DNA from 4 places in the Shewanella sp. P1-14-1 genome. Region 1 is predicted to be linked to each of the others. Evidence: predicted binding sites of a transcription regulator. Region 1 holds the regulator's gene; each other region holds the start of a gene.
What was found. Region 1 encodes sigma-54, which starts transcription at its own class of promoters, with help from an activator protein. Its sites were predicted from a motif close to GTTGGCACGNNNNTNGNNT; they were not measured.
Positions count from the first base shown of each region.

Region 1 (6,135 bases):
AGCTGAGTGGCAATTAACCGCTGAATTAGGCAAGCTTAATAAAGAAACTGGTAAAGTGGTGCTAGAAAAAAATGTTATTATTGATGCAATAAACATCAATGAACCAGTACAATCGCTAACCACAAGTATGCTTGCGTTAGATTTAAATACCATGATCATGACGTCTGATCGACAGATTAATGTCTCAGGACAAGATTTTAAAATACAAGGCTTAGGCCTTTATGCTGATTTAAATGCCGAAGAGTTAGAGCTTTTAAGTCAGGTAGAAGGAACATATGAAGCAAAGTAAAACACTGACATTTTCACTCAATAAGCTTATGAAAACAGACTTTATTAGAAAAAGTATTCTTGGTATGAGCCTAATGGGATTGAGCTTAGTGACAGTCACCGGCGTTCATGCTAAAGAAGGTGATTTACAACAAGAGCTTAAAGTTGCTGCCGTCAGCCAAAAAGCAGATATTAAAAATAACCAAGTGATTTTCTTCGGCCCAGTGAATGTGACGCAAGGCACCATTAATATTAATGCCGATCAATTACGTGCATTCAGTGAAGAGTCGGGTGGCAAAAAAACCATGATTGCGACAGGTAATCCAGCCACCTTCTCACAAGAACTCGATGATGGCCGTATCGGTACCGCAAGTGCAAACGAAATAAAATATGAGCTTTCGACCAGTATTTTAACCTTAAAAGGCAATGCAAAACTTGACCAGGCAGGCAGTCAGGTTACAGGTAATCTCATTAGCTATAATATTGATAAACAGCAACTGATCGCTGAAAGCACAGGTGAAGGAAAAGACAGAGTTATCACAATTTTTCAGCCAGAAAATTACCCTGACTTGAATAAAGAAAACGAAGAACTTGATAACTCAGACGAAGCGCCGTTAGAAAATAATGATTCGCTTGATAACCCAGATGCTGATACGACTGACAATGTACCTAGCAATGTAACTGAGAATCAAACAGTGACTCCTGAGGCAAATGCTGTTGAAACTAACACTGATGCCCTCCTTGAATCAGTCACCCCTCAAGAATCTGATATTCAAAACTCAACCAATGCAGACATAACGACCCCTGCGGCAGAGCAAAAGCAATAATGACACAAATTACCTTAACAGCTGAGAACTTAGCAAAAAGCTATAAAAGCCGCCAAGTTGTCAAAAACGTTAGCCTAACCGTTAAAACGGGTCAGATTGTTGGTCTTTTAGGACCAAATGGTGCAGGTAAAACCACAACCTTTTATATGGTTGTAGGCTTAGTCAAAAGCGATAAAGGTCGTATTTTGATTGATTCTGACGACTTGACTGCAGACCCAATGCATTTACGTGCTCGTAAAGGTATTGGTTACTTACCTCAAGAAGCCAGCATTTTTAGAAAACTCACTGTGCACGATAACATCATGGCAGTGCTGCAAACCCGCAAAACCTTATCGAGTGAGCAACGAATCGAAGAATTAGAGCACTTATTAGAAGAGTTCAATATTACCCATATTCGTGACAGCCAAGGTATGGCTCTATCAGGTGGTGAACGTCGACGTGTAGAAATAGCACGCGCTTTAGCCGCCAATCCTAAGTTTATTTTATTAGATGAACCATTTGCGGGTGTTGATCCTATCTCTGTGATAGATATTAAGAAAATTATTCAACAACTAAAAAATCGTGGTCTTGGAGTATTGATTACCGACCATAATGTCCGTGAAACACTTGATGTATGTGAACGTGCGTATATTGTCAGCCACGGAGATTTAATTGCTGAAGGTACGCCTGCTGAGATCTTAGACAATCAGCAAGTCAGGTCAGTATACTTAGGTGAGCAATTCAAGCTATAGTTAGCATTCTTTAGTGTACAAGCATGGCATTTTCGCGGCCAACCAGTCCCACTTTTTAGCGTTATACACTAGACTCAAAACTTAACGCTAATTTTTGGCAAAGTAGAACCCAAGTTCGGTTAAAGTCTAGCTAACACTTACAAAGGTGCTAGACCCATAACATTGTAGTCGCGATGATGAAATTCAATTAGGGATAAGCGGTAAATGAAAGCCTCACTCCAACTTAAAATGGGTCAACACCTGACAATGACCCCGCAGTTGCAACAAGCCATTCGCTTATTGCAACTTTCCTCTTTGGAGCTACAGCAAGAAATTCAGCAAGCACTTGACTCAAATCCTCTTCTTGAGCTTGAGGATGAGTTTGCCAAAACAAAAGAACCAGTCAAAGACAATGCTCAGCAAACTGACACCGATTTTAGCGATAACAGCCAAGTCAGCGTAGAAAAAGACACCTCATCAGTCGATACAACAGAGTCACTTACGAAAGAGTCCATGCCTGAAGACTTACCAATGGATACCACTTGGGATGAAGTCTACACCGCCTCTCCTAACTCAGGTTCTGGCGCTGTAAGCCGTGATGACGATATGCCATTTCAAGGTGAAACGACTGAAGGTTTATACGAACATTTAGAATGGCAAAAAAACTTAACCCCATTTTCTGAAAATGACCTCGCCATTGCGACAGCCATCATCGACGCAATTGATGATAGAGGTTACTTAACCCAATCAACAGAAGATATTCTCGATGCACTCGGTCTTGAGGATATTGAACTTGATGAGGTTGAAGCCGTATTAAAGCGTGTACAACATTTTGATCCAGTGGGCGTCGCTGCAAGAAATTTAAGCGAATGTTTGATGATTCAATTGGGACAATACCCAAGCGAAATCCCTTGCATAGAAAATGTAAAATTACTGATATCTGAACACCTAGATTTAATAGCAGGTCGTGATTTCAGATTACTAATGCGTAAAACCAAGCTTAAAGAAGATGATTTACGCGAAGCGATTCAATTTATCCAAACACTGAACCCTCGCCCAGGGTTACAAATTACTCCAATCAAAGATGAGTACGTCATCCCAGATGTCACAGTGTTTAAAAAGAATGGCCGTTGGGTCGTAGAATTAAACCCAGATAATATGCCTAAAATAGGCGTAAATCAGCAATATGCCGCCATGGCAAAAGGCTCAGCCAATCAAGCTGACAGCCAATTCATTCGCGGTCACTTACAAGAAGCCAAATGGTTTATTAAAAGTATTGAAAGCCGCAATGAAACCCTGTTAAAAGTGGCAAATTGTATTGTTCAATTCCAGCAAGGTTTCTTTGAGTTCGGCGAAGAAGCCATGAAGCCTATGGTATTAAATGATATTGCCGAAGCGGTAGAGATGCATGAATCGACCATCTCACGGGTTACAACTCAAAAATATATGCACACCCCTCGCGGCCTTTTTGAACTAAAATACTTCTTCTCTAGCCACGTAAGTACCGATGATGGCGGAGAGTGTTCATCTACAGCAATCAGAGCCTTTATCAAAAAGCTGGTCGCTGCAGAAAACCAGAAAAAGCCACTTAGCGATAGTAAAATGGCGACGCTACTGGCTGAACAAGGGATCAATGTTGCTCGGCGTACGATCGCCAAATATCGTGAAGCAATGCTCATCCCTCCCTCAAACCAACGCAAAAGCTTATAAGCCTTTGTTATTGGAGGATGATCTATGCAAATTAACCTGACTGGACACCATATCGAAATTACTCAATCTTTACGTGAGTATGTGCAAACTAAGTTTTCAAAGCTTGAACGTCACTTCGAACAGATCAATAATGTTCACGTTGTGCTCAATGTACAAAAGTTACAACAGATTGCCGAAGCTAAATTGCACCTCAAAGGAGGTGAAGTTTTTGCCGTATCTCAAAACGCAGATATGTATGTCGCAATTGACGCCCTGATAGACAAATTAGACCGTCAGGTAATTAAACACAAAGAGAAGTTAATTAAACACTAACGATGGAACTTCGCACCATCCTGCAGCCGGCGTGCACTACCTGTGCCACTCCGGGCAGTAAGAAAAAGGTACTGGAACTTATCAGCAATTTAATGGCTGACCAGTACCCTACTCTATCTTCACAAGCTATTTTCGAAAGTTTAATAGCACGTGAAAAAATGGGTAGCACAGGTATCGGCAATGGCATTGCGATTCCACATGGGCGTTTAGACGACATTGAATCGCCGATCGCTATTTTGATCAAATGTGAAGAAGCTATCGACTTTGATGCTATTGATAAGAAGCCAGTAGACATTTTATTTGCCTTATTGGTTCCTTCTGAGCAATGTCAGCAACACTTAAGCACGTTATCAAGTATGGCTGAGAAATTAAGCGATAAACTCATCCTTAAAAGACTTCGAAAGAGTCATGACGCTACAGAACTGTATCAGGTTATTACTGCATGAAACTTGTCATCGTATCAGGACGATCGGGCTCAGGTAAATCAGTTGCTTTAAGAGTGTTAGAGGATTTAGGTTATTACTGTGTTGATAACCTGCCTCTCCCACTGATTGGCAGCCTACTAGAGCAGCTAAAAGGAAATAACGAACTTGTCGCCATCAGTGTTGATGTGCGTAATATCGAAGAGCAAGGCAAAGTATTAGAGCAGCAAATCGCTTTGTTGTCCGACGATACCACGATCATTAGTTTATTTTTAAATGCCAATGATCAAGTACTGCTAAAACGATACAGTGAAACACGTCGATTACACCCGCTGTCAAAAAATCAAATCTCATTACAAGAAGCGATTCAACTTGAAGGTCGATTGCTCGAACCAATTGCCAAAATGGTTGATCACTACATCGACACATCTCAGCTGAATATTTACGATTTGAGCGATCAAGTCCGACAAATTCTTATGGGCAGTGTTGATAAAGAATTAGTCATTCACTTTGAATCATTTGGATTCAAGCACGGTATGCCTACTGAAGCCGACTTTATGTTTGATGTCCGCTTTTTGCCAAACCCACATTGGGAGCCTGAGTTAAGACCATTAACGGGTCTTGATCAACCAGTACAAGAATTCTTAGGCAGACAACCCCTAGTCAATAAGTTCATCTGGCAGATTGAGAATTTATTTGATACTTGGATGCCGCACCTTGAGCGCAATAATCGCAGTTACCTTACCATCGCGATTGGCTGCACAGGTGGACAGCATCGCTCAGTTTATATTGCAGATCAACTCACACAGCGCTTCAGTAACAGTAAACACCAAGTTAGCGCTCGCCACCGAGAGCTCAACCTGTGACGATGAATATCTCCAGAGAAATCACCATCAGTAATAAACTTGGGCTTCATGCTCGAGCGGCAACAAAATTAGCTATATTGGCTACGGAATTTAAAGCCAGCATTACCTTGATTCAAGGTGACAAACAAGCCAGTGCAGCGAGTGTGTTAGGTTTATTAATGCTAGAAAGTGGTATAGGAAAAGTGATTACTGTTCAGGCTGAAGGCCCTGATGCACAGCAAGCACTAGATGCGGTTTGCCAACTGATTAACGACAAATTTGACGAAGAAAGCTAACCCTTTTATATGATTTAACGCTTTCAGGCCTACTCGTTGCTAGTTATCACTTACTAGCAAAACATTGAAATTTACGACTCCAGACCGCTAACAACCATGCTTTATTAACCTCATATCCTACTCGGGAATACGCTTAAACTAAGCTTTTGCGCTGCTCAAAGCGCATTAAACCAATCAACAGCAAATTATCAACAACAAACAGTGATAGTTAACTATAATAATGTCATGACCCACACCATAACCTGCTTATTTTTTATACGGCAATCAACGCCATATTAGAAACTGCTTCTCCCTTTACACACTGTTAAGTTAATATTAGCAATCGAATTTTTGAGGAGTGGCGAATGAGTATCGAAGTGATAGATAGCGAACTTACAGAACAGCGCCTAAATCAGCTCACCCAAGCACTTGGTAGTGGTATGTTTGTGCATGTGCGCAATATGCTGCATGATATGGCCGCTTCTGATGTCGCCCTCATTCTTGAGTCATCTCCCCCTAAAACACGCCAAGTGTTGTGGCAACTTATCGACCAAGAACAAGCCGGTGAAATTCTTGAAGAACTCGGTGAAGAGTTAAAAGATTCGCTTATCAGTGGCATGACACCTGAAAAAGTTGCGCAAGCCACTTCAGGAATGGACACCGATGACCTGGCTTATATTTTACGTAGCTTGCCAGATGCAGTGTATAAGAAAGTGCTGCAATCGATGAGTAGCCAAGACCGTCACCGAGTTGAACAAGCGTTATCC
Region 1 is NZ_LKTL01000005.1:67,368-73,502, forward strand. Features, by position in the region: gene lptC (LPS export ABC transporter periplasmic protein LptC) at 1-289, shown strand, start outside; partial or broken gene lptA (lipopolysaccharide transport periplasmic protein LptA) at 354-899, shown strand; gene lptB (LPS export ABC transporter ATP-binding protein) at 1,094-1,825, shown strand; gene AN944_RS04890 (RNA polymerase factor sigma-54) at 2,030-3,514, shown strand; gene hpf (ribosome hibernation promoting factor) at 3,539-3,826, shown strand; gene ptsN (PTS IIA-like nitrogen regulatory protein PtsN) at 3,829-4,272, shown strand; gene rapZ (RNase adapter RapZ) at 4,269-5,114, shown strand; gene AN944_RS04910 (HPr family phosphocarrier protein) at 5,117-5,389, shown strand; gene mgtE (magnesium transporter) at 5,734-6,135, shown strand, end outside.

Region 2 (6,135 bases), on a different contig from region 1:
AGCTTGGTCTTTGACTTCAAATGACATTGCCGCACGACTTTGCAGCACATTACCTTCAAGCGATTCAGGCTGCGGTTGGTAAACAACTAAAGTTCCTAACTTGGTTTCGACTTCTTGAGGCCATTCGAGAGCAAATACAGAAAAGGACATCAACCAAAGTGAGAAAACACCATAGATTAATCCGAATAATGAACGCGACAGTTTTACTTTCATAACAATTCCTTAGGTATACCCCTATTCACTAACGCTAGCATAACTGAATAATTTTTGAACTAATATGAATGTGCTATTTGCACTTTTTTACAACGAACAAATAAAAAAGCCCTTGATGATAATCATCAAGGGCTTTGAATTTAGCCTATGGCCAATTTACATGAGCGTTAAGCCAAGGCTTATAGGCTGTAGTAAAGTTGGAATTCCATTGGGTGAGTAGTACGAGATACTTGCTCACACTCTTCAGACTTAAGTGCAATGTAAGACTCAATAAAGTCTTTGCTGAATACATCACCCTTAGTTAAGAATTCGTGGTCAGCTGCTAAGTTTTCTAGTGCGTTTTCTAGAGACGTTGCAACTTGTGGGATCTCAGCTGCTTCTTCAGCAGGTAGGTCATATAGATCTTTATCCATTGCTTCACCTGGGTGAATCTTGTTTTGGATACCGTCAAGACCAGCCATTAGCAATGCAGAGAATGCTAAGTATGGGTTAGCGGTTGGATCTGGGAAACGTGTTTCAATACGACGAGCTTTAGGGCTTGGTACCACTGGGATACGGATTGAAGCACTACGGTTACGTGCTGAGTAAGCAAGCATTACAGGCGCTTCGAAATGCGGTACAAGGCGCTTGTATGAGTTAGTACTTGGGTTAGTGAATGCATTCAATGCACGAGCGTGCTTGATGATACCACCAATGTAGTAAAGTGCAGTTTCACTTAAACCTGCATATTTATCGCCAGAGAATAAGTTAACGCCATCTTTAGCTAAAGATTGGTGAACGTGCATACCACTACCGTTATCACCAACAATTGGCTTAGGCATGAATGTCGCCGTTTTACCGTATGCATGAGCAGTGTTATGAACAACATACTTCATGATTTGGATTTCATCCGCTTTGTTTGAAAGCGTGTTGAAACGTGTCGCAATTTCGTTTTGACCCGCTGTAGCAACTTCGTGGTGATGCGCTTCAACTACTTGACCTAATTCTTCAAGAATTAGACACATTGCACTACGAATGTCTTGTGATGAATCAACTGGTGCAACTGGGAAGTAACCACCTTTAACGAATGGACGGTGACCAGTGTTACCATCTTCGTAGCTAGTACCTGAGTTCCATGCCGCTTCTTTCGCGTCAACTTTTACGAAAGTACCTGACATGTCAGTACCAAACTTAACGTCATCAAATAAGAAGAACTCTGGCTCTGGACCAATTAATACAGTGTCAGCAATACCGGTAGATTTTAAGTACTCTTCTGCTTTCTTAGCGATTGAACGTGGGTCACGCTCATAACCTGTCATAGTAGAAGGTTCTAAAATGTCACAACGAATAAGACCAGTCACTTCTTCAGTAAACGGATCAAGTAAGAAAGAAGAAGGATCTGGCATCAATACCATGTCAGATTCGTTAATACCTTTCCAACCGTTGATAGATGAACCATCGAACATTTTGCCATCTTCAAAGAAATCTTCGTTTACTTGATGAGAAGGTATAGAGACGTGCTGCTCTTTACCTTTAGTGTCTGTAAAACGTAAATCTACGAACTTAACTTCTAGTTCTTCAATTTGTTTTAATATTGATTCAACTGACATTCTTAAGCCTCCGGTAGGGTAAAGGGTTGTCCCTTAATATAATCTTGTTATTCGTCAGACAAACTATCTGCTTTGCGAATTTGTTCAATTAAAAGCTATTTCCATGCCAGAAAGGTAAGTGATTGATTTAAAGCTTAATAAAAAAATCACTAGCCATAGAAAAAGCCATATTGCACAAATACGGTGCACCACTATGATCACAATTGGTGCAAAAGTCCATTTCGGTGCAGGGTTTTTAGCGCATGAATTGATCTAGTTCATTAAAGCGTCATTTTATTGCGGCAGTATGATCCTTTTTCGTTTTTATCTTCTATCTTTAGTGTTTAATTTTTTATTAAAAACGACCTGTTCAAAAATAATCCTATCTACTCGGCGCTCGGTGGAGTAGAATGGCACGCTTTTTTATAGTGGCTATACTTATCAGCCCTATAAACTCCTATTTTTTATTTGATGGTATAGAGGTTTTATCCGTGTTAGAGAATTTACGTAACATCGCCATTATTGCTCACGTTGACCATGGCAAAACGACCTTGGTAGACAAGCTATTGGCTCAGTCAGGCACCCTTGAAAGTCGAGGCGAAGCCGCAGAACGTGTAATGGATTCTAACGATCTTGAAAAAGAACGTGGTATCACCATTCTGGCAAAAAACACTGCCATCAAATGGAACGACTACCGTATTAACATCGTAGACACTCCTGGTCACGCCGATTTCGGTGGTGAAGTAGAGCGTGTTCTATCTATGGTAGATTCAGTTTTATTATTAGTAGACGCAGTTGACGGCCCAATGCCTCAAACTCGCTTTGTTACTAAAAAGGCATTCGCACAAGGCCTTAAGCCAATCGTTGTTATCAACAAGATTGACCGCCCAGGTGCACGTCCTGATTGGGTTATCGACCAAGTATTCGACTTATTCGACAACCTAGGTGCAACTGACGAACAGTTAGATTTCCCTATCGTTTACGCTTCTGCATTAAACGGTTTCGCGACTCTTGATCCAGAAGAAACAAGCGAAGACATGACACCGCTTTTCCAAGCGATTGTTGAGAAGGTTTCTTCTCCTGATGCAGATGCTGAAGGTGAGTTCCAAATGCAAATCTCTCAACTTGATTACAACTCATACGTAGGTGTTATCGGTGTTGGTCGTATTAAGCGTGGTAGTGTTAAAACTAACCAGCAAGTCACAATCGTTGATGCTGAAGGTAAAACTCGTAACGGTAAAATGGGCCAAGTATTAGGTTACATGGGTCTAGACCGTCACGAAGTTGCTGAAGCCAACGCCGGCGATATCGTTGCGATTACCGGTTTAGGTAACTTACAGATTTCTGACACTGTTTGTGGTGTTAACCAAGTTGAAGCATTACCTGCATTATCAGTTGATGAGCCAACGTTAACAATGACTTTCCAAGTGAACACTTCTCCGTTCGCAGGTAAAGAAGGTAAGTACGTTACATCACGTAATATCCTTGAGCGTCTAGAACAAGAACTAGTCCACAACGTTGCACTACGTGTTGAAGAAACTGATTCTCCAGATCGTTTCCGTGTTTCTGGTCGTGGTGAGCTTCACCTTTCGATCTTAATTGAAAACATGCGTCGTGAAGGTTACGAATTAGCAGTATCTCGTCCAGAAGTTATCACCAAAGAAATCGACGGTGAGATGTGCGAGCCATTCGAAACATTAACTGTTGACGTTGAAGAAGAGCACCAAGGCACCGTAATTGAAAAATTAGGTATGCGTAAAGGTGACATGAAAGATCTACAACTAGATGGTAAAGGTCGTGTACGTATCGACTTCATCATTCCTAGCCGTGGCTTAATCGGTTTCCAAACTGAGTTCATGACTGCAACTTCTGGTACTGGTCTTATCTACCATTCATTCGACCATTACGGTCCAGTGAAAGGCGGTGACATTGGTCAACGTGCTAACGGTGTATTGATTTCTAATGCAACAGGTAAAGCCCTAACATTCGCATTATTCGGTTTACAAGACCGTGGTCGTCTATTAATCGGTCACGCTGCAGAAGTTTACGAAGGCCAAGTGATTGGTATTCATTCACGTTCTAACGACTTAACTGTTAACTGTCTGAAAGGTAAGCAGCTAACCAACATGCGTGCATCAGGTACTGATGAAGCACAAGTGTTAACTCCGCACATCCAAATGACACTTGAGCAAGCACTTGAGTTCATCGATGATGATGAGTTAGTTGAAGTAACACCTGAAAATATTCGTGTTCGTAAGCGTCATTTAACAGAAAATGACCGTAAGCGTGCTAGCCGCTCTGGTAGCTAAGTTTAGCTAACGTAATTTGAATATGAAAACCCGCTCAGGCGGGTTTTTTATTGCCTGTTATTCTAATAAGTACCAGTACAGCAAATAAAAAACTGATTTCATCTAACCTATAACCTAACAGTCTTTATATTCACTTTAAACGAATATATATTCACCCCTACTTATTATCTCTTAGGTTGGAATATCGCAAAATGTCTGTGATTCAAAATGTTAACGTGGCTAACCAAGCCAATATTTACTTTGATGGTAAAGTCATCAGCCGCACAATTCATTTTACTGATGGTAGTCATCAAACCCTTGGGGTTGTGCTACCTGGTGAATATAACTTTGATACCAGCCAAGCTGAAATCATGAATATCACCTCTGGTAAATTTGAGGTGTTATTACCTCATGCCACAGATTGGACAACCGTCAAAGCAGGCGAATTATTTGAATTAGATGCCAATGTTAACTTTAAAATTCGCACTAACGAAATCAGTGAATATCGCTGCCAGTACAAGTAATTAGCGTCAGCAGTTCATCAGTAATTGCTGATTTTATGTTAAAAAGAAGCTAGTATTAATGTGTTGAACGCCAAAGGTGAAGGAATCCCACATGCGCTTAGTCTTAATCATTAGTCTCATTTTAACCAGTATTGTCCTCTCAAGCAGCCATGCAACGGTTTATCGCTGGGTAGATGAGAATGGTAAAGTCCACTACAGCGACGAGCCAAGGGAAAATGCCGAAACAGTAGAGCTCAATCAAAATACGCAAAATAGCATTTCTGTTCGTGTTCCTGCCGAAGTGGATTCCAATACAAAACCAGCTGAAGCGGTTACCTACAGGGTGAGAATCGTTAATCCCACTCAAGAAGAAACCATCAGAAGTAACCAAGGAAACTTCACTGTTGTCGCCAGTGCGGCGCCAGAACTACCCAATGGTTATTTACTTGCACTGTATATTGACGACATTCTTTATGGTCAGCCTCAATCCAGTGCAATCTTCAATGTCACTGAAGTAAATCGCGGTGAACATAATCTTGTCGTTAAGATTTTGACCCAAAACGGCAAAGTCCTTGCATCAAGTTCTGCTAGAAAGATATTTCTACATCAGGCTTCCATTCTTAATAAACCTAGACCAACACCTAGGACTGAATAAAAATATTGTTTTTCATATAGATAGAGAAACAATATTAAAAGATTATTAAATTGATTGTCGATGTAGAATAAGTTGCTTAGCGCACCATACTGGTGCAACATGGTGGTGCAACTTCAATATGCAGGACAATTGATGGATACAAATAATCTGCTGAATCATTTAGTTACCGCTGTTCTTGTTATCGATAGCAAGCTGATGCCTCATTATGCCAATGCGGCAGCTGAGCAGCTGTTAGGGATCAGTGTAAATAAATTGCGAGAACAGCGTTTGCCTGAACTCTATCAGTTTATGGGAGTAGAGTCTGAACTCTTAATTGATTCGGTAAAAGCCAGCCAAGGGATTACAGTTAATACTGCTGCGTTAATAACCCTTGACGGTGTGCACCACATTATTGATATCACCTTGATCCCCATGGAGCATGAAGATGACTTAAGTCTGCTCGAGCTAAGACAAGTCGATCAGCAACATCGTATCCACCAGCAACTGAACTTAGATGCCCAACAACAAGCTGCGCAATTCTTAGTGCGCAACCTTGCCCATGAAATTAAAAACCCATTAGGCGGCCTAAGAGGTGCAGCCCAGTTACTTTCACGTGAGTTAGCTGAGCCGCAATTAAAAGAGTTCACCGATCTAATTATTGAGCAAGCCGATAGGCTAAGAAACTTGGTTGATAAGCTATTAGGACCACAACGTCCTACCCAGCATACCGAACACAATATCCACCAAGTAGTGCAAAAAGTGTTAAAACTGATTGAGTTAACCCTACCGGATAATGTCACGTTAGCGCGAGATTACGACCCATCCATTCCCGATATGAATATGGATCCTGATCAACTGCAACAAGCCGTGCTTAACATAGTACAAAATGCCACTCAGGCGCTTGAGAAAACCGGTGGCGAAATACTCAT
Region 2 is NZ_LKTL01000019.1:39,324-45,458, forward strand. Features, by position in the region: gene AN944_RS14445 (hypothetical protein) at 1-213, opposite strand, end outside; gene glnA (glutamate--ammonia ligase) at 393-1,802, opposite strand; gene typA (translational GTPase TypA) at 2,273-4,090, shown strand; gene AN944_RS14460 (pyrimidine/purine nucleoside phosphorylase) at 4,282-4,593, shown strand; gene AN944_RS14465 (DUF4124 domain-containing protein) at 4,685-5,227, shown strand; gene glnL (nitrogen regulation protein NR(II)) at 5,360-6,135, shown strand, end outside.
Region 2: glnA (glutamate--ammonia ligase) is a predicted target of sigma-54. The motif match lies at 1,895-1,913, and genes of this name have one in related genera.

Region 3 (6,135 bases), on a different contig from region 1:
GCTAATGGCTAAGAATAAACAAGACGATGTCTCAGAGGCTTTATTGGCTGAAGCAATTATTGAACCTGTGTTAGCTAACTGTGAACCTATTGCTGAAAACAAGTCGTGTAAATTACAGTATTTTAATCATTCTAGTGATGAGATTTTAGCTAATGGCAATGCATTAAGTTCAGCGATTAACAATTTAGTGATGAACAGCTTAGAAGCCAATGCAACTGAAGTACGTATCATAACCAGTTCAACCGATCATCGTCTGAATATTGATGTGATTGATAATGGTAAAGGGCTAGCTGCTGATATGCAGCAACAAATACTTGAGCCCTTTTTTACCACAAAAAGCCAAGGTACAGGACTTGGGCTTGCTGTAGTGCAAACCGTTGTGAGAAACCATAACGGCACGGTGCAGGTGTCATCGCAACCCGATAAAGGTTGCCTTATCAGGCTTTCATTCCCAGTGCATAATGTTGATGAACAAGTCAACGCTAAGGCAAGTTTAACTCAAACGGAGACTTCTCATGGGTGAAGCAAAATTACTACTCGTTGAGGATGATGCATCGTTAAGAGAAGCATTACTGGATACATTGATGCTAGCTCATTACGATTGTGTTGATGTTGGTTCAGCCGAAGAAGCCATTATAGCGTTAAAATCTAATGATTTTGATCTGGTTATCAGTGATGTTCAGATGGATGGCATTGGTGGCATCGGCTTATTAAATTACCTCCAGCAAAATAATAATAAGATTCCAGTATTATTAATGACAGCTTACGCCACCATTGATAATGCGGTAAGTGCCATTAAGTTAGGCGCGGTGGATTATTTGGCGAAGCCATTTGCGCCAGAGGTGCTGCTCAATCAAGTGTCACGCTACTTGCCGTTAAAACAAAACCTCGATCAACCTGTTGTCGCTGATGACAAAAGTCTGGCATTACTGTCAATTGCACAACGAGTCGCAAGTTCCGATGCATCAGTGATGATTATGGGGCCGAGCGGTTCAGGTAAAGAAGTGCTTGCACGATACATTCATCAAAACAGTGCCAGAGCAGATGAACCCTTTATTGCCATTAACTGCGCCGCTATACCTGAGAATATGCTTGAAGCAACCCTATTTGGTTATGAAAAAGGCGCCTTTACTGGCGCTTATCAGGCGTGTCCTGGTAAATTTGAGCAGGCACAAGGCGGGACGATTTTATTAGATGAAATCTCTGAAATGGAGCTTGGTCTGCAAGCTAAACTTTTACGTGTGCTGCAAGAAAGGGAAGTAGAGCGCCTTGGCGGTCGTAAAACGATATCGCTAAACGTTCGAGTGTTAGCAACCTCCAACCGTGATTTGAAAGAAATGGCATCTTCAGGTGCCTTTAGAGAAGACTTATATTATCGCATTAATGTGTTTCCGCTTACTTGGCCAGCATTAAATCAGCGACCTGCTGATATTTTACCGCTTGCTCGTCACTTGATAGTGAAACATGCAAAGCTTGCGAATATTTCACCAGTACCCACAATCGATGATGTGGCTTGTAGAAGGCTGCTGACCTATCGCTGGCCTGGTAATGTGCGAGAGCTTGATAACGTCATTCAACGAGCGCTGATATTGCATACAGGTGAAGAGGTGACAAGCAATGATATTGTGCTTGATAGTGCCGAAGTGCCACTGCAGCCTACTGAGCAAAAAGCTAAACCGAGCACAGAAACAGATGGCTTAGGGGGTGAATTAAAAGCCCAAGAACATGTGATTATTTTGGAAACATTAAATCAGTGTAATGGCAGTCGCAAAGCGGTAGCTGAAAAGCTGGGAATTAGCGCAAGAACCTTAAGATATAAAATGGCGAAAATGCGCGATATGGGCATTCAAGTGCCGGCTTAATTTTCTCCTGTTAACACTTTTATTGTTAACTTCAGCCAGAAAACCTAGCACTTTCGCTAGGTTTTCTTATCTACAATGACGATTGCTGCGCACACATTGAGCAAACGCACTGCTTTTTACCCTCAATATCTATTGTTAATAGGCATTTTTATATTATTGGCATCCTAATTGCTAAATCTATTGTAACTGGTTTTTAGTCGTCAAATATCCGACGAATAGGAGTTTACAATGCAGGTTAGCGGAAATCCTTTTTTACAAGAAATGCAATCACTTCGTGGTGAAATTTCACCTAATCTTCGTTCTCCAATTCAACCGGATATGACTCAGAAGGTGGGTAATACATCAGGGGCTGATTTTGGAGAGTTACTTTCTCAAGCCGTTGGAAGTGTTACTGCTTTACAAAAAAATTCCGCCAACCTAGCGACACGTTTAGAAATGGGTGATTCGACAGTCACACTGTCAGATACCGTAATAGCTCGTGAAAAGTCAGGTGTGGCATTTGAAGCAACTGTGCAAGTAAGAAACAAGCTTGTTGAAGCTTATAAAGAAATTATGAGCATGCCTGTTTAGGCTCTTATCAGATTAGAAAGTAGGTAATTATTGTGAGCACAGATCTCGTATTAGATTCAGATACCGTTGATAGCACAGGGATTCAGCAAGAGAACAAATCTGGCTTAATGAGTTCATTTGGCAGTGCTGATTTCATGCGTCAAATCACCATGATATTAGCGTTGGCAGTCTGTTTGGTGCTGGCGGTTTTCATGATGATTTGGGCGCAAGAGCCTGAGTTTAGACCTCTAGGTCAGATGGAAACCAATGAAATGATCCAGGTTCTGGACGTTCTCGATAAAAATAAAATTGCCTATAAAATTTCTGGTGATGTAGTCAGTATTCCAGAAGATAAGTATCAAGATGTAAAATTACTATTAGGCCGTGCAGGTGTTGAAACCTCAAGCCAACCAACTGATTATTTGAGTAAAGATAGCGGCTTTGGTGTGAGTCAACGCATGGAGCAGGCGAGATTAAAACAAAGCCAAGAAGTCAATTTAGCTCGTGCAATTGAAGAGCTTAAAAGTGTTACTCGTGCCAAAGTGATTCTAGCGTTACCAAAAGAAAATGTATTTGCCAGAAACAAGTCTAAACCTAGCGCAACCGTAGTCGTTAACGTGCGCCGTGGCAGCTTAGGCCAAGAAGAAATTGATTCCATTGTTGATATTGTCGCTTCTGCTGTTCAGGGGTTAGAGCCTACTCGAGTCACAGTGACTGACTCTAATGGCCGTTTACTTAACTCTGGAAGCCAAGATGGCGCTTCAGCAAGAGCTCGCCGTGAACAAGAGTTAGTTCAACAAAAAGAATCTGAATATCGTAATAAGGTTGATTCTATTTTAATGCCGATTTTAGGCCCTGAAAACTTTACCTCGCAAGTGGATGTCAATATGGACTTCACTGCCGTTGAGCAAACAGCAAAACGTTTTTCTCCTGATTTACCAGCAGTACGCAGCGAAATGACCATTGAGCGTAATTCATCGGGTCAGGCAATGGGTGGTATTCCAGGTGCATTATCAAACCAACCACCTATGGAGTCTGATATTCCACAAGAAGTGGGTGAATCTGAAGCCACAGCGGCTACTGGAGACAGTTTCCGCGAAGCGACTCGTAACTTTGAGCTTGATACGACTATTAGCCATACTCGTCAGCAAGTTGGTGTGGTTAGAAGATTAAGTGTATCGGTCGCCATTGACTACAAGCCTGGACCTGTTGATGAAAATGGTGTGGTAACAAGAGTACCTAGAACCGAACAAGAGCTGACTAATATCCGACGTTTATTAGAAGGGGCGATGGGGTTTACCAGTCAACGTGGTGATACGTTAGAGGTGGTAACGGTTCCATTTATGGACCAACTAATTGAAGAATTGCCAGCGCTTGAAATGTGGGAACAACCATGGTTTTGGCGAGCGGTAAGGCTAATACTAGGCGCATTATTAGTGCTAGTTCTGATATTATTTGTTATTCGTCCAATGCTAAACAGGTTATTGAAATCTAACGAAGTTGAGATGCCTGAAGAAACACGTTTGGGCCATGAGCTTGCTGAAATTGAAGATCAGTACGCTGCAGACACATTAGGCATGTTAAATACTCAGCAAGCTGATTACAGTTATGCTGATGACGGTTCGATTCAAATACCGAACCTGCATAAAGATGATGATATGATCAAGTCGATTAGGGCATTAGTGGCTAATGAACCTGAACTTTCTACCCAAGTAATTAAGAGTTGGTTACAAGAAGATGGCAAATGATGACGTAGCAGTTGCAGAGGCAACTAAAGGGTTTAACCCTGATGACTTAACGGGTATCGAGAAAACGGCTATTTTGCTGTTAAGCCTAAGTGAAGCTGATGCAGCTTCGATTTTGAAGCACCTTGAACCTAAGCAAGTCCAGAAAGTCGGTATGGCAATGGCTGCTATGGAAGAGTTTGGCCAAGAAAAAGTCATTGGCGTTCATAAGTTATTTCTTGAAGAAATCCAAAAATTCTCATCTATTGGCTTTAATAGTGAAGAATTTGTCAGAAAAGCATTAACAGCGGCACTTGGTGAAGATAAAGCGGGTAATTTGATTGAACAAATTATCATGGGCAGTGGTGCCAAAGGTTTGGATTCATTGAAATGGATGGATGCACGTCAGGTTGCCACCATTATTCAGAATGAGCATCCGCAAATCCAAACTATTGTTTTATCTTATTTAGAGCCCGATCAAGCGGCTGAAATTTTTAGTCAGTTCCCAGAAAATACCCGCTTAGATTTAATGATGCGTATTGCTAACTTGGAAGAAGTGCAACCTGCTGCATTGCAAGAGTTAAATGACATCATGGAGAAACAGTTTGCAGGCCAAGGCGGCGCACAAGCGGCTAAAATGGGCGGCTTAAAAGCAGCTGCGAATATTATGAACTTCCTTGATACTGGCGTAGAAAGTCAGATTATGGAAACCATGCGTGAATCTGATGAGGAAATGGCGCAACAGATCCAAGACTTAATGTTTGTATTTGAAAACTTGATTGACGTTGATGACCGTGGCATTCAAGTCTTGCTCAGAGAAGTACAACAAGATGTACTTATGAAAGCCTTGAAAGGGGCCGATGACCAGTTATCTGATAAAATCGTGGGTAATATGTCTAAGCGTGCAGGTGAGTTACTACGTGACGATCTTGAGGCTATGGGACCGATTAGGATCAGTGAAGTGGAAGTGGCTCAAAAAGAAATTCTCGCAATTGCACGACGCTTGAGTGATAGTGGTGAAATTATGCTTGGCGGCGGTGGTGGAGAAGAGTTCTTATAATCACTTGTGCTAAACGAGTGAGTGACATCACCGACTTAACCAGTATTTTTGCAGTCAATTAGGCGATTAAGATGACGGACGCTAAAACCAACAAACCGCTTGAAAATGAAGAACATGATTTTAGTCACTGGCAATTACCTGATGTGACTGAATCTCAAGCTGATGCTCCGTCAAACTTATTTGGCCACTTAGGTGCCAATAATCCGCCACCGCAAGCGGATGACAAACCGTTATTACCGCCAACCATGGCTGAGATTGAGCAAATTCGAGCAGAGGCAGAGCAAGAAGGGTTTGAACAAGGCAAAGTAGATGGGTATAACCAAGGGCTTGAGCAGGGGAAATTAGCAGGGTTAGAACAAGGTCACTCAGAAGGATTTAGCCAAGGCGAGCAACAAGGCTATGAAGAGGGATTGAATAAAGCGCATGAGATGTTGGAGCGCTTAACAGGCATTGTGCAACAGTTTGAGCAACCGTTAATGATTCTCGACGCTGAAATTGAGTCAGAAATGCTCACCCTTGCTATTAATCTGGCAAAATCCATTGTGGGCCATGAGCTAAAAACTCATCCAGAACATATTTTATCTGTGTTACGCCAAGGTGTTGACTCACTGCCTATTAAAGAACAGCAAGTAAAACTTCGATTACATCCTGACGACGCTACCTTAGTCACCAAAATGTACAGTGATGCTCAGTTAGAAAAAAACCATTGGGAAATCGATGCCGATCCTTCTCTGAATTCCGGTGACTGTATTATTAATAGCTTACGTTCAAGCGTGGATTTGCGAGTTGAAGAGAGAATGAAGCAGGTGCTCTCTCAGCTTCAAGAGCAAGCACAAGGTATTCAGCATAATGTTCAAACGGTGAAATCGGATTCCAACGTTTATCAAACTGATATTGTCGATGAACTACCAGCAAGAGATTTGGATTCAACGACGACATC
Region 3 is NZ_LKTL01000016.1:56,804-62,938, reverse strand. Features, by position in the region: gene AN944_RS12855 (PAS domain-containing sensor histidine kinase) at 1-523, shown strand, start outside; gene AN944_RS12850 (sigma-54 dependent transcriptional regulator) at 516-1,862, shown strand; gene fliE (flagellar hook-basal body complex protein FliE) at 2,091-2,432, shown strand; gene fliF (flagellar basal-body MS-ring/collar protein FliF) at 2,540-4,159, shown strand; gene fliG (flagellar motor switch protein FliG) at 4,149-5,195, shown strand; gene fliH (flagellar assembly protein FliH) at 5,267-6,135, shown strand, end outside.
Region 3: fliE (flagellar hook-basal body complex protein FliE) is a predicted target of sigma-54. The motif match lies at 2,018-2,036, and genes of this name have one in related genera.

Region 4 (6,135 bases), on a different contig from region 1:
GGGTACGTAACGTAAAGGCATCTGCATCTTTTAATGCGTTATCTTGCTCTACCATTTCATAACGCAGATTCAAATCGACTTTCACTTTCCCTTCAGTCACAGCTTCTGCAATCGTCGTTGCTTCTGCAGCATGTACTTGGCCCATCAATGCCAAAGATGCTGGAGCAATAATGGTTAACGCTGATTTTGCTAACCTTTTATTGATAAAACTCGCAAGTTGATTCTTTCTCATCATATTTCCCTTGTTGTAATTAAATCTTGTCCATCAGAGTAATCTTAGCCAACATTAGCAGTTTCATCGTTACTAATTGATGAATTACTAATATTAATAGTCTCAACTTTTCGTTGCTTCTCGTATAAGAACTTCAATACTTCAGCACGTAGACGGTTATATTCTTTGTCTTCTGCCAGTGCTAACCGCTCTCTTGGTCTTGGTAAATTCACGTCTAAAATTTCACCAACCGTCGCTGCCGGGCCGTTGGTCATCATGACAATTTTATCGGATAGTAATACGGCTTCATCCACATCATGCGTAATCATAATAACGGTGTTATTCAGCTCGTTTTGAATTTCCATTAGCGAGTCCTGCATATGCGCACGCGTTAGTGCATCTAATGCGCCAAACGGTTCATCCATTAACAAGACTTCGGGTTCCATTGCCAATGCTCTTGCAATACCGACTCGTTGCTTCATACCGCCTGAAATTTCGCTAGGAAGCTTATGCATTGCATGTTCCATATGTACCAGCTTTAAGTTGTATTCAATCCAGTCCTTAATTTCAGCTTTGGATTTTTTATTCTTAAATACTTGTTTAACTGCTAGCTCGACATTTTGATATGACGTAAGCCATGGCAGTAATGAGTGGTTTTGAAACACAACGGCTCGCTCAGGCCCAGGCTCTGTTACTTCTGCGCTGTTTAAAATCACTCCACCTTGAGTGGCTTGATAAAGACCCGCTACGATATTTAGTACAGTTGACTTACCACACCCCGAATGACCTATGAGCGATACAAACTCACCTTTATTGATCTTCAGGTTCACTTCTTTAAGCGCTTTAAATGGACCATTAGGGGTAGGAAAATCCATATCGATATTACTGATATCTAAAAATACACTCATAATATTTACTCCTTGCGTCCCAAATTAACGGGCTTTATCCCATGAGAACCAAGCTTGTAGTGCAAGCATTGCTCTATCTAGTAAGAAACCAATAAACCCAATCACAATAACGGCTGCCATAATGCGAGATAACGACTCTGAACTTCCGTTTTGGAACTCATCCCAAACAAATTTGCCAAGGCCTGGGTTTTGCGCCAACATCTCTGCTGCAATTAACACCATCCAAGCCACACCGAGTGATAAACGCATCCCCGTGAAAATTAACGGTATTGATGCTGGTAATACGATTTTCTGCACATGAGTAAAGGCTGATAACCTCAATACTCGACTGACATTTAATAAATCAGTATCAATAGATGCGACTCCGATTGAGGTGTTAATGATCATTGGCCACAAACTACATAAAGTGACTGTGAGTAACGAATTGATAAACGATTTCGATAACATAGGATCTGGAGAGACATAAAGTGCGCTCACCACCATAGTAACCAGTGGTAACCAAGCCAATGGCGAGACGGGTTTAAACAGCTGCACAATAGGGTTTATTGCCGCATTTAAATTTTTGCTCAGCCCCATCCAAATACCCAATGGAATGGCGATAATCGCGGCTAATAAAAAACCTGACATCACGGTAATCAAACTCGTAAAAATCTGATCAACAAAGGTTTCTTTACCTGTATAAGCTCGTGTCTTTGGCACATAAGTTGGATCTTTTGCCACGCGGGCTTCATTACGCACTTTTTGACGCTCATAGAAAGCTGCCGCTTTTTCTCGTTCAGCCACATGTTCTTGGTAAAGCGAATCGAACTGAGCTACAACAGCCACTGGCCCCGGAAACTTACCCAACGAAGTGTTGATGTTATTTGCGCTGATAGACCATAAGACTAAGAACACGGTTAAGCCAATAATGGGTAACAGTAACGTTTTACTCATTTGACCTAGTTTCGAAAGCAACACGTTGGCAGATGACTTATCCATAGGAAGCCTCTGGGTAATTTTTGCAATGGTTGACATAGCTCTATCCTCACTTCGATAGCTGTAAATTACAGCTTATCGCCTTGTTTTAGACCAATGCTGAACTTATTGATGTAAGCATTAGGCGCGCTCCCGTCATACACGATATCGTCAATAAAGTGCTGCTGAGGTTTTTTAAAGCCAGTTTCAGTTGCAAAGTCTGGGAAATGTTTTGCATCAATGGTTTTGTCATCAATTAAGGATTGAGCAGCTTTGGCATAGATATCTGGGCGATAAACTTTCGCAGCAACATCTTTGTACCAATCATCAGGTTTATCTTCAGAGATCTGTCCCCAGCGACGCATTTGCGTTAAATACCAAATCGCATCTGAGTAATATGGGTAAGTTGCGTTATAACGGAAGAACACATTGAAGTCTGGGACCGCTCGCTTATCGCCTTTTTCATATTCAAATGTGCCGGTCATACTATTAGCAATGACATCGTAATCAGCACCAACATAATTAGATTGCGATAAGATTTTTACAGCTGCTGGACGATTGGCATTGTTATTATCATCTAACCACTTAGCCGCCTTAATCAGGGCACGAGTTAAACGAATCGTCGTATTAGGGTATTTTTCAGCAAATTCAGCCGTGATCCCAAAAACCTTCTCTGGGTTGTCTTTCCAAATTTCATAGTCGGTAACTACCGGCACTCCAATGCCTTTAAATACGGCTTGCTGATTCCATGGTTCGCCCACGCAGTATCCATAAATAGTGCCAGCTTCAAGCGTTGATGGCATTTGTGGTGGAGGGGTTACAGAAAGAAATGCTTGCGCATCTAATTGGCCCGAAGTGTCACCTTTATGAGGCGCATAGTATCCTGGGTGAATACCGCCAGCAGCTAACCAATAACGTAGTTCGTAGTTATGGGTTGATACAGGAAATACCATGCCCATTTTGAACGGTTTACCTGCTTCAGTGTATTCCTCGACAACAGGTTTCAACGCATCAGCTTTAATTGGATGAACAGGTTTGCCATCGCTATTTTTAGCGATGTTAGGTTTCATTTTTTTCCAAATATCATTGGATACCGTAATGGCATTACCGTTTAAATCCATCGAAAAAGGCGTAATAATATGCGCTTTAGTACCATAACCAATAGTGGCAGCTATTGGCTGCCCTGCCAGCATATGTGCGCCATCTAAGCGACCATCAATAACACCGTCTAATAACACCTTCCAGTTAGCTTGGGCTTCAATCGTGACGTATAGGCCTTCTTCTTCAAAGTAACCATTCTCATAAGCGATAGCGATAGGCGCCATATCAGTTAATTTAATAAAACCAAAAGTCAGTTCTTCCTTTTCTGGAAATCCGACCTCAGCCATGGCTGGCAATACGGCAGAAAAAGACATCACCAGTAATGTCTGTTTAAGTGCTTTTTTCCAATTCATCTTTAAATCCTTGTTAAGTGTTAAATAGGTAAAACAAAAAAGGCGCTAACTACCCCCTAAGGAATAATTAAGCGCCTTTGCTTAAATTAATTTACGACTAAAAAATGATTAATTTTCACGTTTAAGACCAAAAACAATCAAAAACGGATAAATAAAATACAATTATAATCAGCCAATATGTGACCATTACTATTCAGCTAACGTGCCAACTTGGTAATGCACTGTTTTAAATGGAAATTTTAAAACATTCCTCCAACATACCTATAAAGGGTAGTGCTAATTTAGTGCAAGATAAATAAAATCGCACCTAAATGGGTATAAAATACGAGTCGTTTTTTGGATTGAACAACAATGGAGCAATGCAAGCCTTAATATTGGATTAGGCTGATAAATCGACGTGCCTTAAGCCTTGCTAATCGAGTAAGAAAGAAAATAAAGAAAGGCTTATGAGTGGTGAGTTAAATGCTATGTGAAGAGAGTGAGTAAAACCCTGATACAGACGCGTAATAGATGGCACTATCTTCTGTTTATACCGATGAGCTAGCGATGAACTCAGGCTCAATATGACTAATGTGTTAGCAAAAAAAAACCACTGCTTAGCAGTGGCTTTAATATGATTTACAACAAACAGAGTTAACGCAAGGTATTAACCTAGAACAGCCAACAATACACCAGCAGCAACAGCGCTACCCAGTACACCAGCAACGTTTGGTCCCATAGCATGCATCAATAAGAAGTTTTGTTGGTTTGACTCTAAACCTACCTTATTCACAACACGTGCGGCCATAGGTACAGCAGATACACCAGCTGCACCAATCAATGGGTTAATCTTACCACCTGAGACTTTAGACATCAGTTTAGCCATCAACACACCAGCAGCTGTACCGATACTAAATGCGACAGCTCCTAAGACTAAAATACCTAAGGTTTCGATACGTAGAAACTCTTCAGCCTGCAATTTAGAGCCTACAGCTAAACCAAGGAAAATAGTGACAATGTTAATTAATTCGTTTTGAGCAGTGCTTGATAATCTATCTACCACGCCACATTCACGCATTAAGTTACCTAGACAGAACATCCCTACTAAAGGCGTTGCTGCCGGTAAGAATAAAATGGTCATTCCCACTACCATCAATGGGAAAATAATTTTCTCTTTTTTACTGACTTCACGCAGCTGTTCCATCTTAATGGTACGTTCAGATTCGTTAGTCAATAAACGCATGATTGGTGGTTGAATTAACGGTACTAACGCCATGTACGAGTACGCAGCAACTGCAATTGCCCCCAATAAATCTGGGGCTAGTTTAGAGGCTAAGAAAATGGCTGTTGGGCCATCGGCGCCACCAATAATCGCAATAGCCGCAGCATCTTGCATAGTAAACTCAAACCCAGGCACTAAATTTAATGCAATTGCACCAAGCAAGGTCGCAAAAATACCAAACTGCGCCGCAGCACCTAATAGTAAGGTTTTCGGATTAGCAATCAGCGCTCCAAAGTCAGTTAACGCCCCCACGCCCATGAAAATCAGTAATGGGAATATGCCTGTTTCAATACCAACATAGTAGGCATACCAAAGTAGACCGCCTTCGTCGGTAAACCCCGCATTAGGAATATTCGCCAGGATAGCACCGAAACCAATCGGCACTAACAAAAGTGGCTCGAAGCCTTTAGCAATGGCGAGATATAACAATGCCCCGCCAATTGCCATCATAAATAGTTGATCAGGTGCGAAGTTAGCAATACCTGTCTCAGACCAAAAGGCCATTAATCCTTCCATGCTATCTCCTACCTCTTACGCTAGTGCCAGTAATGGTGCGCCAACTGCAACTGCATCGCCTTGTTTAACCGCGATATTTCTGATCACACCTGTCGTTTCTGCTCGAACTTCGGTTTCCATCTTCATTGCTTCAAGGATTAATACCACATCACCCTCATTAACATGGTCGCCATCATTCACCATCACTTTGAAAATATTGCCTGACAGCGGTGCGTTCATCGTGACTTTAATTTCATTACTCGCCGGCGTTAATGGTGCAAGCGGAGCTGGCGCTTGAGAACCAGCTGATGATGAAGTGGGTACAATTTGGCTAATATCTCCACCTTCACTGACTTCCACCACAAAATTTTGCCCTTGGACATTAACGGTATAGGTTTCAGGCCCTTTGTCTTTTTTATCAGCAACAACCGCCATATCATCAGCACTTGGAATAGGCTCAAATGCGTCCGGATTACCACGGTTAGTTAAGAACTGTAATCCAATTTGATTAAATAACGCATACGTCATCACATCATCATCAGTTTCTGCCGCCAAAGTAATATTGTCTTTCTTAGCGATATCAGCCAACTCTTGGCGTAACTTATCTAGCTCTGGTGCAATAAGATCGGCAGGACGACATGTAATGGCCTCACCACCCTCTAGCACTCTAGCCTGAAGTTCAGCGTTAACTGGTGCAGGTGTTGCACCGTACTCACCTTTTAATACGCCTTCAGTTTCTTTAGCTAGGGTTTTATATCGCTCACCCATTAGGACATTAATTACTGATTGAGTACCTACAATCTGTGACGTTGGCGTCACCAAAGGTAAGAAACCAAGATCTTCACGTACACG
Region 4 is NZ_LKTL01000023.1:86,172-92,306, forward strand. Features, by position in the region: gene AN944_RS16380 (alginate export family protein) at 1-232, opposite strand, end outside; gene AN944_RS16385 (ABC transporter ATP-binding protein) at 277-1,119, opposite strand; gene AN944_RS16390 (ABC transporter permease) at 1,144-2,133, opposite strand; gene AN944_RS16395 (CmpA/NrtA family ABC transporter substrate-binding protein) at 2,163-3,527, opposite strand; gene AN944_RS16400 (sodium ion-translocating decarboxylase subunit beta) at 4,174-5,304, opposite strand; gene oadA (sodium-extruding oxaloacetate decarboxylase subunit alpha) at 5,320-6,135, opposite strand, start outside.
Region 4: AN944_RS16395 (CmpA/NrtA family ABC transporter substrate-binding protein) is a predicted target of sigma-54. The motif match lies at 3,719-3,737, and genes of this name have one in related genera.